DNA from 4 places in the Streptomyces rubradiris genome. Region 2 is predicted to be linked to each of the others. Evidence: riboswitches for the same ligand, from Rfam matches in the RefSeq annotation. Region 2 holds a riboswitch; each other region holds the start of a gene.
The links. Region 2 has a riboswitch for cobalamin ahead of metE (5-methyltetrahydropteroyltriglutamate--homocysteine S-methyltransferase). Riboswitches for the same ligand answer to the same signal wherever they lie in the genome.
Positions count from the first base shown of each region.

Region 1: it holds a riboswitch for cobalamin, as region 2 does, so the genes downstream of both, nicT (Nickel transporter NicT) here and metE (5-methyltetrahydropteroyltriglutamate--homocysteine S-methyltransferase) in region 2, are expected to answer to the same signal.
Region 3: it holds a riboswitch for cobalamin, as region 2 does, so the genes downstream of both, Srubr_RS06795 (cobalamin biosynthesis protein) here and metE (5-methyltetrahydropteroyltriglutamate--homocysteine S-methyltransferase) in region 2, are expected to answer to the same signal.
Region 4: it holds a riboswitch for cobalamin, as region 2 does, so the genes downstream of both, Srubr_RS25430 (ribonucleoside-diphosphate reductase subunit alpha) here and metE (5-methyltetrahydropteroyltriglutamate--homocysteine S-methyltransferase) in region 2, are expected to answer to the same signal.

Region 1 covers NZ_BNEA01000015.1:3,977,629-3,981,107, forward strand. Annotated here, with positions in the region: gene Srubr_RS30795 (bile acid:sodium symporter family protein) at 1-772, shown strand, start outside; gene nicT (Nickel transporter NicT) at 669-1,751, opposite strand; cobalamin riboswitch at 1,781-1,964, opposite strand; gene Srubr_RS30805 (ArsR/SmtB family transcription factor) at 2,043-2,393, shown strand; gene Srubr_RS30810 (glycoside hydrolase family 13 protein) at 2,472-3,479, shown strand, end outside.
Region 2 covers NZ_BNEA01000015.1:830,037-833,515, forward strand. Annotated here, with positions in the region: gene metE (5-methyltetrahydropteroyltriglutamate--homocysteine S-methyltransferase) at 1-2,167, opposite strand, end outside; cobalamin riboswitch at 2,310-2,541, opposite strand; gene Srubr_RS16950 (ABC transporter ATP-binding protein) at 2,907-3,479, shown strand, end outside.
Region 3 covers NZ_BNEA01000001.1:1,456,049-1,459,527, reverse strand. Annotated here, with positions in the region: gene Srubr_RS06800 (cobyric acid synthase) at 1-714, opposite strand, end outside; gene Srubr_RS06795 (cobalamin biosynthesis protein) at 711-1,655, opposite strand; cobalamin riboswitch at 1,754-1,896, opposite strand; gene Srubr_RS06790 (hypothetical protein) at 2,055-2,276, opposite strand; gene Srubr_RS06785 (inorganic phosphate transporter) at 2,311-3,479, opposite strand, start outside.
Region 4 covers NZ_BNEA01000015.1:2,788,566-2,792,044, forward strand. Annotated here, with positions in the region: gene mctP (monocarboxylate uptake permease MctP) at 1-509, shown strand, start outside; gene Srubr_RS25425 (GNAT family N-acetyltransferase) at 711-1,217, shown strand; cobalamin riboswitch at 1,270-1,394, shown strand; gene Srubr_RS25430 (ribonucleoside-diphosphate reductase subunit alpha) at 1,517-3,479, shown strand, end outside.

The DNA of each region.
Region 1 (3,479 bases), 3.1 Mb from region 2:
CGGCGCCGAACTGACCGCCGGTGTCCTCTTCCTGGCCGTGCTGCCGTCCACCGTGCAGTCCTCCATCGCCCTCACCTCCCTGGCCCGCGGCAACGTGGCCGCGGCCCTGTGCTCCGCGTCCTTCTCCACGGTGCTGGGCGTGGTGCTCACCCCGGTGCTGGCCGTCGCGCTGATCGGCGGCGGCGAGGGCGGCGGAATCCCGATCGGCGCGGGTCAACTCGTCGACATCGCCGTCCAATTGCTGCTGCCGTTCGCCGCCGGACAGGCGGTGCGGCGGTGGATCTCCGGCTGGCTCGGCCGGCACCGCAAGGTGATCGGGCTCTGCGACCGGGGCTCCATCCTGCTCGTCGTCTACGCGGCGTTCAGCCGGGGCATGACCACCGGCATCTGGCAGCGGGTGTCCCCCGGCCGCCTGGTCCTGCTCGGCGTGCTGATCGCGGTCCTGCTCGCCGCCGCGCTGCTGCTCGCCGACCGCTCCGCGCGGGCGCTGCGGCTGCCCCGCGAGGACCGGGTGACGGCGGTCTTCTGCGGGGCGACCAAGAGCCTGGCCAGCGGGCTGCCGATGGCCTCCGTGCTGTTCCCCGCGGACGAGGTCGCCATGACCGTCCTGCCGCTGATGCTCTACCACACCCTCCAGCTGGTGGTCTGTGCCGCGCTCGCCCGCCGCCTCAGTCGGACGGCGCCGCCCGCACCGACCAGCGCTCCTCCACCCGTGCCAGCCGCCAGTACGCCAGCGCCGCCGCCCACACCACCACGAACAGGCCGACGATGAGATAGCCGACGCTGTCCAGGTTCAGCCCGGCCACCCAGCCGGTCACCGGGTCGCTGAGGCCGGCCTTCTCGTGCAGCACGCCGACCAGTTCGATCGTGCCGATGAAGAAGGCCACGGCGATGGACAGACCGGTGATGGCGAGGTTGTAGAAGACCTTGCGGACGGGGTTGGCGAACGCCCACTGGTAGGCGAAGTTCATGAACGTGCCGTCGAGGGTGTCGAACAGGCTCATCCCGGCGGCGAACAGCAGCGGCAGGCACAGGATCGCGTACCAGGGCAGGCCGGCCGCCGCTCCCGAGCCGGCCATCACCATCAGGCTGACCTCGGTGGCCGTGTCGAAGCCGAGGCCGAACAGGAAGCCCAGCGGGTACATCTGCCCCGGCCGGGACACGGACTTCGTCAGCCGCCCCAGCAGCCGGTTCATGAACCCGCGGCCTTCCAGGTGCCTCTCCAGCTCCGTCTCGTCGTACCCGCCCGCGCGCATCGCCCGGAACACCTTCAGGATGCCCGCCAGGGCGACCAGGTTCAGGGCGGCGATGAGGTAGAGGAAGGACCCGGAGATCGTCGTACCGACCACCCCGAGCACCTGGTGGGTGGTGGAGCCCTCGTTCATCACCTTCCCGGCCAGCGAGGTGCCGCCCGCGATCAGCAGGGCCAGCAGCACGACCACGCTGGAGTGCCCGAGCGCGAACCAGAACCCCACCGACACCGGCCGCTTGCCGTCGGCCATCAGCTTGCGGGTGGTGTTGTCGATCGCCGCGATGTGGTCGGCGTCGAAGGCGTGGCGCATGCCGAGGGTGTAGGCGGTGATGCCCAGCCCCACGCCGAACACCTGTGAACCGACCTCGAAGTGCCGCGGGGCGACCAGCAGACAGAGAATCCCGAAGGCGACGACATGCAGGGCGAGGATCACCACCAGCAGCCCCGCCGTCTTGACGGTGTCCTCGCGTCGCCAGCGGAAAGAAGCGGCATCAGCCATCGGGTTCACGCTCCAGCACCTCGTGGATCACTTCGTGAGCTGCCGTGGCCGGTCTCCTGGCTTACGGGTCACGCGTCCGCCGTTCCTGCCTTCCCGGCCTTTCGACCAGTGGCCCGGCGGGTGCCGGACGGAACGGGAACTCCCCGATCACAGTGGCGAGGGCCGCTCCGGTCTCACACCGGCTTCCCGAACACCACGGCCCGCCCACGGTAGAGGGGCACACGGTTGCCTGCATAGCTGCGCAGTCGGGCAGGTATGCAAGATCACATCGCCGCCTGCCAGGATGGGGGCATGCATCTCGTTCCTGCCGACCGGGCCGATCGTCGCACCATCGACGGTCACCGGGTGTGCGAGGCGATCGCCGCGATCGGCGACGCGGGGCGTCTGCGCACCTGGGCCGACCGTTTCTCGTTGCTGGCCGACGCCAACCGGCTCGCGCTGCTGCTCGCCCTGCACCGGACCGGGCCGCTGGCCGTCTCGGACCTGGCGATCGCCACGGGCATGAACGACCCGGCCGTCTCGCAGGCCCTGCGGCTGCTGCGCGCGGCCGGGGTCGTGGCGGGGGAGAAAGAGGGGCGCGTGGTGCGCTATCGGGTGGTGGACGAGGACGTGAGGGGCCTGTTGGAGCACTGCGCCGCCTGATCGCCCCGGAAAAGGTTCCCTTTCGGGCAATGTGGACAGATACCCATCCGTACCGCCGTCCGTCCCATGGGAGCCCGTATGGCAGACCGTCCGCCGGACCTCTCGTCCAGGAACCCCGACTGGTGGCGCCAGGCCGTCATCTACCAGATCTATCCCCGCAGTTTCGCCGACGCCGACGGTGACGGTCTCGGTGACCTCAGGGGCCTGACCCAGCGGCTGTCGCACCTCGCCACGCTCGGCGTCGACGCCCTGTGGCTGAGCCCCTTCTACCCCTCCGAGCTCGCCGACGGCGGCTACGACGTCATCGACCCGCGCGGTGTCGACGAACGCCTGGGCACGCTGGACGACTTCGACGCCCTGGTGGGCGAGGCGCACCGGCTGGGCCTGAAGGTCGTCGTGGACATCGTCCCCAACCACACCTCCCATCTGCACCGCTGGTTCCGGGAGGCGCTGCGCGCCGGGCCCGGATCGGCCGCCCGCGAGCGGTACGTGTTCCGGCCGGGACGCGGCGCGCACGGGGAACTGCCGCCCACCGACTGGCAGTCGGTGTTCGGCGGCAGCGCCTGGCAGCGGGTGGCCGACGGGGAGTGGTACCTGCACCTGTTCGCCCCCGAGCAGCCCGACCTGAACTGGGACAACGAGGAGGTCCGCGCCGACTTCCGCACCACCCTGCGGTTCTGGTGCGACCGGGGCGTGGACGGCTTCCGCGTGGACGTCGCGCACGGCCTGGCCAAGGACCTCACCGAGCCGCTGCGGGACCTCGGCACCCTCGGCACGGCCGGCGAGGCGGCCCTGCTGCACCTGCCGCCGGGCAGCCACCCGTACTGGGACCGGGACGAGGTGCACGAGATCTACCGCGACTGGCGCAAGATCTTCGACGCCTACCGCCCGCCCCGCATGGCCGTCGCCGAGGCCTGGGTCCCGGGCGGCCGCCGGTCCCTGTACGCCCGCCCCGACGAACTCGGCCAGGCCTTCAACTTCGAGTACCTCCAGGCCCGCTGGGACGCGGACGAGCTGCGGGAGATCATCGCCGGCGAGCTGGCCACGGCCCGCGCGGCCGGTGCCTCCGCGACCTGGGTACTGTCC
Region 2 (3,479 bases):
GGAGAGCCGCCGCCTCGGCGGTGGCCGGGATGCGCGGGGAGTGGATGTCGTACACCCCCGGTCCCGCCTCCCGCGGGTACCCGTGCCGGGCCAGTTCGCGGGCCACCCGCATATGGGAGCGGGCCGCTTCCAGGCTGATGACGTCGGCGTCGAGGTCGTCGATGGCCTGGACGATGTCCCCGAACTCGGCGTAGCACATGTGGGTGTGGATCTGTGTGTCCGGTCGCACGCCGGCCGTGGTCAGCCGGAACGCCTCGGTGGCCCAGGCCAGGTAGGCGGGCCGGTCGGCGGCGCGCAGCGGAAGCGTCTCGCGCAGGGCGGGCTCGTCGACCTGGATGACCGAAGTGCCCGCCGCTTCCAGGTCGTTCACCTCGTCGCGCAGGGCGAGGGCGACCTGGCGGGCGGTCTCGGCGAGGGGCTGGTCGTCGCGGACGAAGGACCACGCGAGCATGGTGACCGGCCCGGTGAGCATGCCCTTGACCGGCCGGTCGGTGAGGGACTGGGCGTACCTCGTCCAGCGCACCGTCATCGGCTCCGGCCGTGAGATGTCGCCGGCCAGGATCGGCGGGCGGACGTAGCGGGTGCCGTAGGACTGGACCCAGCCGTGCCGGGTGGCGAGGTAGCCGGTGAGCTGTTCGGCGAAGTACTGGACCATGTCGTTGCGTTCGGGCTCGCCGTGCACGAGCACGTCGAGGCCGGTCTTCTCCTGGAAGGCGATCACCTCGCGGATCTCGGCCTCGATGCGCCGCTCGTACGTCTCCTCGTCGGTCCTTCCGGCCCGTACGTCGGCGCGGGCGGTGCGCAGTTCTCCGGTCTGGGGGAAGGAGCCGATGGTGGTCGTCGGCAGCAGAGGCAGGCGCAGGTGCGCGCGCTGGGCGGCCGAGCGTCGCGGGTACGGCTGGGAGCGGCGGGTGTCGGCGGCGGTGACGGCGGACGCCCGGGCCCGTACCGCCGGGTCGTGCGTGATGGGCGAGCCCGCGCGGGAGGCCAGATCGGCGCGGTTCGCGGCCAGCTCCGCCGCGATCGTGTCCGCGCCCTGCGCCAGGGCGCGGGAGAGCGTGACGATCTCCGCGGTCTTCTGCCGGGCGAACGCCAGCCAGCGCAGGATCTGCGGCTCGATGTCCCGCTCGACCGCGGCGTCGAGCGGGACGTGCAGCAGGGAGCAGGAGGCGGCCACGTCGACCCGGTCGGCGAGGCCGAGGAGGGTGGCCAGCGTGGTCAGCGAGTTCTTCAGGTCGTTGACCCAGACGTTGCGCCCGTCCACGACACCGGCGACCAGCCGCTTGCCGGGCAGACCGCCGGCCGCGGCGAGATCGTCGAGGTTGGCGGCGGCCGGGCCGGTGAAGTCCAGGGCGAGCCCGTCCACCGGGGCCTTCGCCAGCACGGGCAGCGCCTCGCCGAGCCGGTCGAAGTACGAGGCCACCAGCAGCTTCGGTCGGTCGGCGAGTCGGCCGAGGTCGCGGTAGGCGCGGGCGGCGGCGTTCAGCTCGGCCGGGGTGCGGTCCTGGACCAGGGCGGGCTCGTCCAGCTGCACCCACTCCGCGCCCGCGGCCCGCAGGTCGGCCAGCACCTCGGCGTACACGGGCAGCAGCCGGTCCAGCAGGGTGAGCGGCTGGAAGTCCACCGCGACGCCGGGGGCGGGCTTGGCCAGCAGCAGGTAGGTGACCGGGCCGACCAGGACGGGCCGCGGGGTGTGGCCGAGGGCGAGGGCCTCGCGCAGTTCGGCGGTCTGCTTGCCGGAGTCGGCCGCGAAGACGGTGTCCGGCCCCAACTCGGGTACCAGGTAATGGTAGTTGGTGTCGAACCACTTGGTCATCTCCAGCGGCGCCGCCTCCTGGGTGCCGCGGGCCATGGCGAAGTAGCCTTGCAGGGCGTCCTCCTGGACCGCGGCGCGGTGGCGGTCGGGGATCGCACCGACCATGACGGTGGTGTCCAGGACGTGGTCGTAGTACGAGAAGTCACCGGTCGGCACCTCGCCCAGACCGGCGTCGGCCAGGTGCCGCCAGGTGGAGCGGCGCAGGCCGGCGGCCGTGCGCCGGAGGGCATCGGCGGTGACCCGGCCCTGCCAGTAGCCCTCGATCGCCTTCTTCAGTTCCCGGTTCGGTCCCTGGCGGGGGTAGCCGTACACGGTGGCTTGTACTGCCGCGGCTGCGGACTCGGCTGTCACGGAACTCTCCTTCGCGAGCACTCGTCATGGGTTCCCGGGACGGGACGAGGGCGCGAAGGGATGACGAAGGGCAGCGGGACACCATGGGTGCCCGCCCCTGCCGCCGACCCGCCCTCGAGGTCACCGAGATGCCGTACGCGATGGCCGCGCACGGGCAGTGGCAGGTCTTCGGACTCGCGAGCACGCCTCGTGCCGTACGACGTGTACGAGGCACCTACTGGCCGTCGCTTCCCAGACCCGCTTGCCGGGCCCAGTGCGTATGACGGCGGTCGTTCCCGCTCACCGCTGCGGGGCAGTCCCGGATTCCCACCGGGTTCCCTCTTACGACGCGCCTGCCTGGCGGGCAGGGCGAACCAGCTGCACGAGGCAGCCTATACAGCGGCGCGCCCGCCGTGAAGCCGGTGAAGACACGGCGACGGCGGCGAGGCCGGTGATGGTGAGGTGGCGGCAGACCTTGCGGAGCGGCTTGGCGAACGACCCGCGTGTCCGGGCGGCTTCCCCCGGGCCTTCCGGGAGTCGTGCCGGCCGATCGTTCCCGGGCATCCCGACACGACCGAAACATGTGTGTTCGAAACCACCGCCCGCTCGTTGAGTCGCAGGAGCTGTCACACAACCGGCAAGGGGGACCCATGTCGACTTCGGCCAGGACACCAGCTGGCGCGACTCTCCATCACGCGGCGCGACGGCCGCGCACGCCGGTTCTCCGGGTGCCGCGCCGGTCCGGGCGGGGAGGTGCGCTGTGAAGAGGTTCTTCGGGCGCGTGCGGATGGCCGAGCCGGAGGTCTCCGACGCCGAGCGGGAGCTCTTCGGCGGTCCTCTGCGCTACGACATGGGCTGGTCGGAACATGAGCGTGCCTGGCTCGACCTGACGATGATGTCGGCTCTGCGCTCCATGCCGAGGCTGGTCGGGACGACGTTGCGGATGGCGTGGCAGGCCGACCGCCGCGCTCTGCTCACGGTCGCCGTCAGCGAGGTCGGGCAGGGTGCCGCAGCGGCGGTCGGGCTGCTCGCGGTGAACGCCGTGATGCACGCCCTGCTCGGCTCGGGCACCCCCGGCCAGCGGCTGCACGCGATCCTGCCCGGACTGCTCGCCGCCGCCGGAGCCGCCGTGGTCAACTCCGGTCTGGCCGGCTGGTCCACCTCGCGGGCGGGCCGGCTGGAGCCGTTGGTGGAACGGATCGCCACGACGCGGTACCTGGCCGCCGCCGCGTCCGTCGAGCTGGAGGCCATCGAGGACCCGGAGTTCCGGCGGCTGATCGACGTCGCCCAGTACGGCGCCGGTTCCGCCCGTCGCATGATCAGCGCCTGCGTG
Region 3 (3,479 bases), on a different contig from region 2:
TCCGTCCTCCTCGTCGATGCCGAGCCCGTGCCGGAAGGGCAGCACGCCGTAGGTCCGCCGCCCGGTGAGGCCGTGCAGCATCTCCAGGCCGGGTTCGAGCAGGCCGACGTCGCCGCGGAACTTGTTCACCAGGAATCCGGCGACGAGTTCCTGGTCCTCGGGGGAGAGCAGGGCGACCGTGCCGAAGAAGGACGCGAAGACGCCCCCGCGGTCGATGTCACCCACCACCAGCACCGGCAGCCGCGCGCCCCGCGCGATGCCCATGTTGACGATGTCGGTCCGCCGCAGGTTGATCTCGGCCGGGCTGCCCGCCCCCTCGCAGATCACCGCGTCATACGTGCCCCGCAGTTCGGCCAGGCAGTCCAGCACCGTGCCCAGCAGCCGCTGCTGGCGCCCGCCGTGGTAGCCGCGCGCGCTCAGCTCGCCCACCGGCTTGCCGAGCAGCACGACCTGGCTGCTCTGCTCGCCGCCGGGCTTGAGCAGCACCGGGTTCATCAGCGCGGTCGGCTCGATCCGGCAGGCCTGGGCCTGCATGGCCTGGGCGCGGCCGATCTCCGCGCCCTCCCGGGTCACGAACGAGTTCAGGGACATGTTCTGCGCCTTGAACGGCGCCACCTTCACGCCCTGGCGCGCCAGCCACCGGCAGATCCCGGCGGTCACGACGCTCTTGCCGGCGTCCGAGGTGGTGCCAGCCACGAGGAGACCACCGTTCACTTCCCACGTCCTTTCAGCAGTGCGCGCGCGGCGAGCGTGGTGCCGAGGGCGAGCAGGCCGACGCGGCGGGAGAGCCGTACCGCCCGGTCGATGTCGGTGACCCGGACCGGCCGTCCGCTGCCGCCGTTGAGTACGGGCCGGTGTTCGACCCGGCCGCCGTAGGAGAGCGTTCCGCCGAGCCGGACGCCGAGGGCGCCCGCGAAGGCGGCCTCCACGGGACCGGCGTTGGGGCTCGGGTGCTTGCGGGCGTCGGCCTTCCAGGCGCGCAGGGCGCCGCGCGGGTCGGGTCCGGCGACGGTGGCGAGTAGGGCGGTGAGCCGGGCGCCGGGCCAGCCGGCGACGTCGTCGAGGCGGGCGGAGGCCCAGCCGTAGCGGCGGTGCCGGGGCGACTTGTGACCCACCATCGCGTCCAGGGTGTTGACGGCCCGGAACCCGAGCAGCCCCGGCACCCCGGCCACGGCTCCCCACACCAGGGCGCCCACCACGGCGTCGGAGGTGTTCTCGGCGACCGACTCGACCACGGCCCGGGCCATCCCGTCGGCGTCCAGCGCCTGCGGGTCCCGGCCGCACAGGTGGGGCAGCCGGGCGCGGGCGGCCTCGGTGTCCCCGGCGGCCAGGGCGCGCCCGATCGCCTGGGCCTCGCGGGCGAGCGAGGTGCCGCCGACGACGGCCCAGGTGGCGGCGGCGGTCAGCGCGACGGAGGCGGTACCGGAGGGGCGTACGGCGCGTGCGGCCAGCGCCCCGAGCGCGACGGCGCCACCGGCGCATACGGCGGTGTGCACGGCGCCCCAGCCCCGGTGGTCGTGCCACAAGGCGCCTTCCACGGCCGTGGCCGCGCGGCCGAACGCGGCGACCGGGTGCCCGCGGCGGGGATCGCCGAGGAGCAGATCGCCGAGGACGCCGGCGGCGGCACCGTACGCGTATGTGCGGTCGGCACCCATCGGCTCAGCCGGCCGTGGGCACAGGGGCGTTCCTGGTACGGGTCCTTCGGCAGCCGAGCATGGCGATTCGTGTCCTCACTCAGGGTGTCCACGCCCTGGTTCGACGGATTCCGGCGGCGAGAGTTCCTGGCTCCCGGGGAGTTCTTCCCCGGTGACAGTGGCGGGACCGCGCCGGATTCGCACCGGCTTCCTCTGCTGCCGCCGTACATGGCCTGGGCAGTCCACCACGTGCCCGGAAGGGCCGTCAACTTGCCTTTGACCTGGGATGCCCGACTGTGCTGAGGCCCACATCGCCGGGGCGCCGGGCGGGTCTTCGGGGCCGCCGGGACATGCGTCCGCCCCGCCGGGTCCGGCGGGTGGGCCGGTCGGCGGGGCGGAGGCGGGATCGGGGGCCTGCGGTCAGGCCACGATCAGGTAGATGCCGTAGGCCACGGCCGCCGCGCAGGCGGCGAAGCAGGCGTAGGCGCCGGTGACGGCGAGCGCGGCGGAGCCGCCCTGGGCCGTGGTCCGCTCGCGGCGGGACAGTCCGTTGATGCCGAGGGTGAACAGGGCCACCAGGCCCACCGTGAACACGACGCTGACGCCCAGCACGGAGCCGAGGGCCGCCCAGTCGATCTTCATGCGGATTGCTTCCTTCAGTAACCGTGCGGGCGGGTCAGACCGTGGCGGCCGGCGGGGCGGCGGGGGCCGGTTCGGCGGCCGGGGCGGGGATCGTGGCCGTCAGGCCGGCGGTCCTCAGGTCGGCGGTGGCCGGGGCCGTCAGGCTGTCGGCGAGCGGCCCGGCGGGCGGCGGGGTGACCGCGGCGATGGCGGTGGTGACGACACCGGCCGGCTCGCCGGTCTCCTCGACCACGTTGGTGTGGTCCACGACCTCGCGGCGGGAGATCTTCCAGATGGCGGCGCTCGCGGCGACCAGGAAGACGGCGACGGCGGCGGTGCCCCAGTCACCGAGGTCGGTGACGGACTCGGCGCCCGCGCCGACCAGCGCGGCGGCCGGCAGGGTGAGCACCCAGGCGACGGCCATGCGGGTCGCGGTGGACCAGCGGACCACGCCGCCCTTGCGGCCGAGGCCCGCGCCCATCACCGAGCCGGAGACGACGTGGGTGGTGGAGAGGGAGAAGCCGAGGTGGGAGGAGGCCAGGATGGCGGTCGCGGCGCCGGTCTGGGCGGCGAAGCCCTGGCGCGGCTCCAGGTCGGTCAGGCCCTTGCCCATGGTGCGGATGATGCGCCAGCCGCCGATGTAGGTGCCGAGCGCGATGGCCAGGCCGGCGGAGAGGATCACCCAGGTGGGAGGGTTGGCGCCGGGGGCGAGGGAGCCGCCCGCGATCAGCGCGAGGGTGATGATGCCCATCGTCTTCTGGGCGTCATTGGTGCCGTGCGCGAGCGAGACCAGGCCGGCGGAGGCGATCTGGCCGACGCGGTAGCCCTTGCGGGTCGCCTCGGTGTCGCCGGTGCCGCCGACGCGGTAGGAGAGCCGGGTGGCCAGGAACGAGGCGAGGCCCGCCACGACCGGCGCGGCGACGGCGGGGAGCAGCACCTTGGTGACCAGGACGCCGCCGTGGACGCCGTCGAAGCCGGCGGAGGCGACGGTGGCGCCGACCAGGCCGCCCATCAGGGCGTGCGAGGAACTGGACGGCAGGCCCACCAGCCAGGTCAGCAGGTTCCAGAGGATCGCGCCGACCAGGGCGGCGAAGATGACCTCGGGCCGGATGCCGGTCTCGTCGACGAGACCCTTGGAGATCGTGTTCGCGACCTCCACGGAGAGGAAGGCGCCCGCGAGGTTGAGGACGGCGGACATGGTCACCGCGATCTTGGGCTTCAGGG
Region 4 (3,479 bases), 2.0 Mb from region 2:
TCAAGCCGAACGCGACGGCCGCGGAGGAGACCAAGGTCTCCAAGCTGGTCTCCCTGCTGGTGAAGGTCGGCGCCCTGGTGTTCGTCCTCACCATGGACAAGACCGTCGCCATCAACTTCCAGCTGCTGGGCGGCATCTGGATCCTGCAGACCTTCCCGGCCCTGGTCGGCGGCCTGTTCACCGGCTGGTTCCACCGTTGGGCGCTGCTGGCCGGCTGGGCGGTCGGCATGGTCTACGGCACGGCCGCCGCCTACGGGGTGGCCTCGCCCACGCAGAAGCACTTCGGCGGCTCCTCGAAGGAGATCCCCGGCATCGGCGAGATCGGTTACATCGGCCTGACGGCGTTCGTGCTGAACGTCCTGGTCACCGTGGTCCTGACGGTCGTCCTGAAGGCCGTGAAGGCCCCCGCGGGCATCGACGAGACCAAGCCGGAGGACTACACGGCGGACTCCGGCGACCCCGATGTCCAGGTGGAGCTTCCGCCGGCCACCGCGGGCAGCGCGCACTGACCCACGCGACATCCGCAGCGGGCCGCCGACAGCAGACGCGTCGGCGGCCCGCTGCCGTCGCCTGTCCGGCCCGCTGCCATACACCGGTCCGGGCGGGTGACGCGCGGCCCTCCCCGGCGGGGCACCCTGTGGAAACCGGCGGGGCACGCACCCTGTGGAAAACTTCGACGCCTTGTCGTACCCGTCCGGCACACTCGGCCCATGGACATCGTCATCCGGCCCGCCGCCCCTCCCGAGTACGCCGTCCTCGGCGAGATCACCGCACAGGCCTACCTCGGAGACGGCCTCCTGGACTTCGGCGAGAGCGACGCGTACCTGGGCGAGCTGAAGGACGTGGCGAAACGCGCCGCCGCCGCCGAGGTCCTCGTCGCCGTCGCGGACGACCGGCCGCTCGGCGGCGTCACCTTCGTCCCGTCCGGTGGCCCCATGGCGGACATAGCCCGCCCCGGCGAGGCGGAGATCCGCATGCTCGCGGTGGACCGCGCGGCCCGCGGCCGGGGCGCCGGCGAGGCGCTCGTCCGGGCCTGTATCGAGCGCGCGAGGGCCACGGAGGGCTGCACGGCCGTCGTCCTGTCCACCCAGCGCACCATGCGCACCGCCCACCGCATCTATGAACGGCTGGGATTCGTCCGCACACCCGAACGGGACTGGAATCCCGTGCCGGAGCTGGACGGCATCACGCTGCTCACCTACGAGTTGACGCTCTGACACCACCGGGACACAACATCTGGGGGTGACACGACAGCCCGGCACAAGATGTATGCTCATGCTCGCTGTCGCCGCAGGGGAATCCGGTGCGAATCCGGAACTGTCCCGCAACGGTGTACTTGTGCGTATCCGCGTACGAGCGTCAGTCCGAGGACCTGCCGACAGCGCACCCGGCCACCCGGCCGGTGTGCCCGACGTCCGGGCCTCGTGGAATGGGCCGGTGGACGCGAGAGCCGTCGCGCGCTCGTGCTGTCCCCTGCCCTCCGCCAGGCCCCGTGCCGAGCGAGGGAGACCCCCACGTGACCATCGCGCCAGCCGACCCGGCTTCGGTCAGCGGACCGGAGACCGACGCTCCCGGTACCGCGCTGCTGCGGACGCTGTCCGAGCTGACGGCCGATCTGCCCGACGCCGACCCCGGGCGGGTCGCCGCCGCCGCGCTGCGCGGCCGGTCCGCGCGGGCCGACGAGGCGGAGCTGCGCGAGCTGGCCACGGAGGCCGCCGCCGGCCTGATCGCCGAGGACCCCGCCTACTCGAAGCTGGCCGCCCGGCTGCTGACCCTCGCGATCCGGGCCGAGGCCGCCTCCCAGGGCGTGACCTCCTTCACCGGGTCGATCACGGTGGGTCATCGCGAGGGCCTGGTCGCCGACCGCACCGCCGAGTTCGTGCGCACCCACGCCGGACGGCTGGACGCGCTGGTGGACTCGGCCGTGGCGGAGGGCGCCGACGACCGCTTCGGCTACTTCGGCCTGCGCACCCTGCACAGCCGCTACCTGCTGCGCCACCCGATCACCCGCAAGGTCATCGAGACGCCCCAGCACTTCATGCTGCGCGTGGCCAGCGGCCTGGCCGAGGACGACACGGCCCGCTCCGTGGACGAGGTCGCCTCGCTCTACGGCCTGATGAGCCGCCTGGACTACCTGCCCTCCTCCCCCACCCTGTTCAACTCCGGCACCCGCCACCCCCAGATGTCGTCCTGCTACCTGCTGGACTCCCCGCTGGACGAGCTGGACTCCATCTACGGCCGCTACCACCAGGTCGCCCGGCTGTCGAAGCACGCCGGCGGCATCGGGCTGTCGTACTCCCGCATCCGCTCGCGCGGTTCGCTGATCCGGGGGACGAACGGGCACTCCAACGGGATCGTGCCGTTCCTGAAGACCCTGGACGCCTCGGTCGCCGCCGTGAACCAGGGCGGCCGGCGCAAGGGCGCCGCCGCCGTCTACCTGGAGACCTGGCACTCCGACATCGAGGAGTTCCTGGAGCTGCGCGACAACACCGGCGAGGACGCCCGCCGCACCCACAACCTCAACCTCGCCCACTGGATCCCCGACGAGTTCATGCGCCGGGTCAACGCCGACGCCCAGTGGTCCCTGTTCTCCCCCGCCGACGTCCCCCACCTCGTCGACCTGTGGGGCGAGGACTTCGACACCGCCTACCGCAAGGCCGAAGCCGCCGGCCTGGCCAAGAAGACCCTCCCCGCCCGGGAACTGTACGGCCGGATGATGCGCACCCTGGCCCAGACCGGCAACGGCTGGATGACCTTCAAGGACGCCGCCAACCGCACCGCCAACCAGACCGCCGAACCCGGCAACGTCATCCACTCCTCCAACCTCTGCACCGAGATCCTGGAGGTCACCAACGACGGCGAGACGGCCGTCTGCAACCTCGGCTCCATCAACCTCGGCGCCTTCGTCCGCGACGGCGACATCGACTGGGACCGCCTGGACGCCACCGTCCGCACCGCCGTCACCTTCCTCGACCGCGTCGTCGACATCAACTACTACCCCACCGAACAGGCCGGGCGTTCCAACGCCAAGTGGCGCCCGGTCGGGCTGGGCGCGATGGGCCTCCAGGACGTCTTCTTCAAGCTGCGGCTGCCGTTCGACTCGGCCGAGGCCAAGGCGCTGTCCACGCGCATCTCCGAGCGGATCATGCTGGCCGCCTACGAGACGTCCGCCGACCTCGCCGAGCGCAACGGCCCCCTGCCCGCCTGGGAGAAGACCCGCACGGCCCGGGGCGTGCTGCACCCCGACCATTACGGTGTCGAGTTCACCTGGCCCGAGCGCTGGGCGGCGCTGCGTGAGCGCATCGCCAGGACGGGCATGCGCAACTCGCTGCTGCTGGCGATCGCGCCGACGGCCACCATCGCGTCGATCGCGGGGGTGTACGAGTGCGTCGAGCCGCAGGTGTCGAACCTGTTCAAGCGCGAGACCCTGTCCGGCGAGTTCCTCCAGGTCAACTCCTACCTGGTGCAGGACCTGAAGG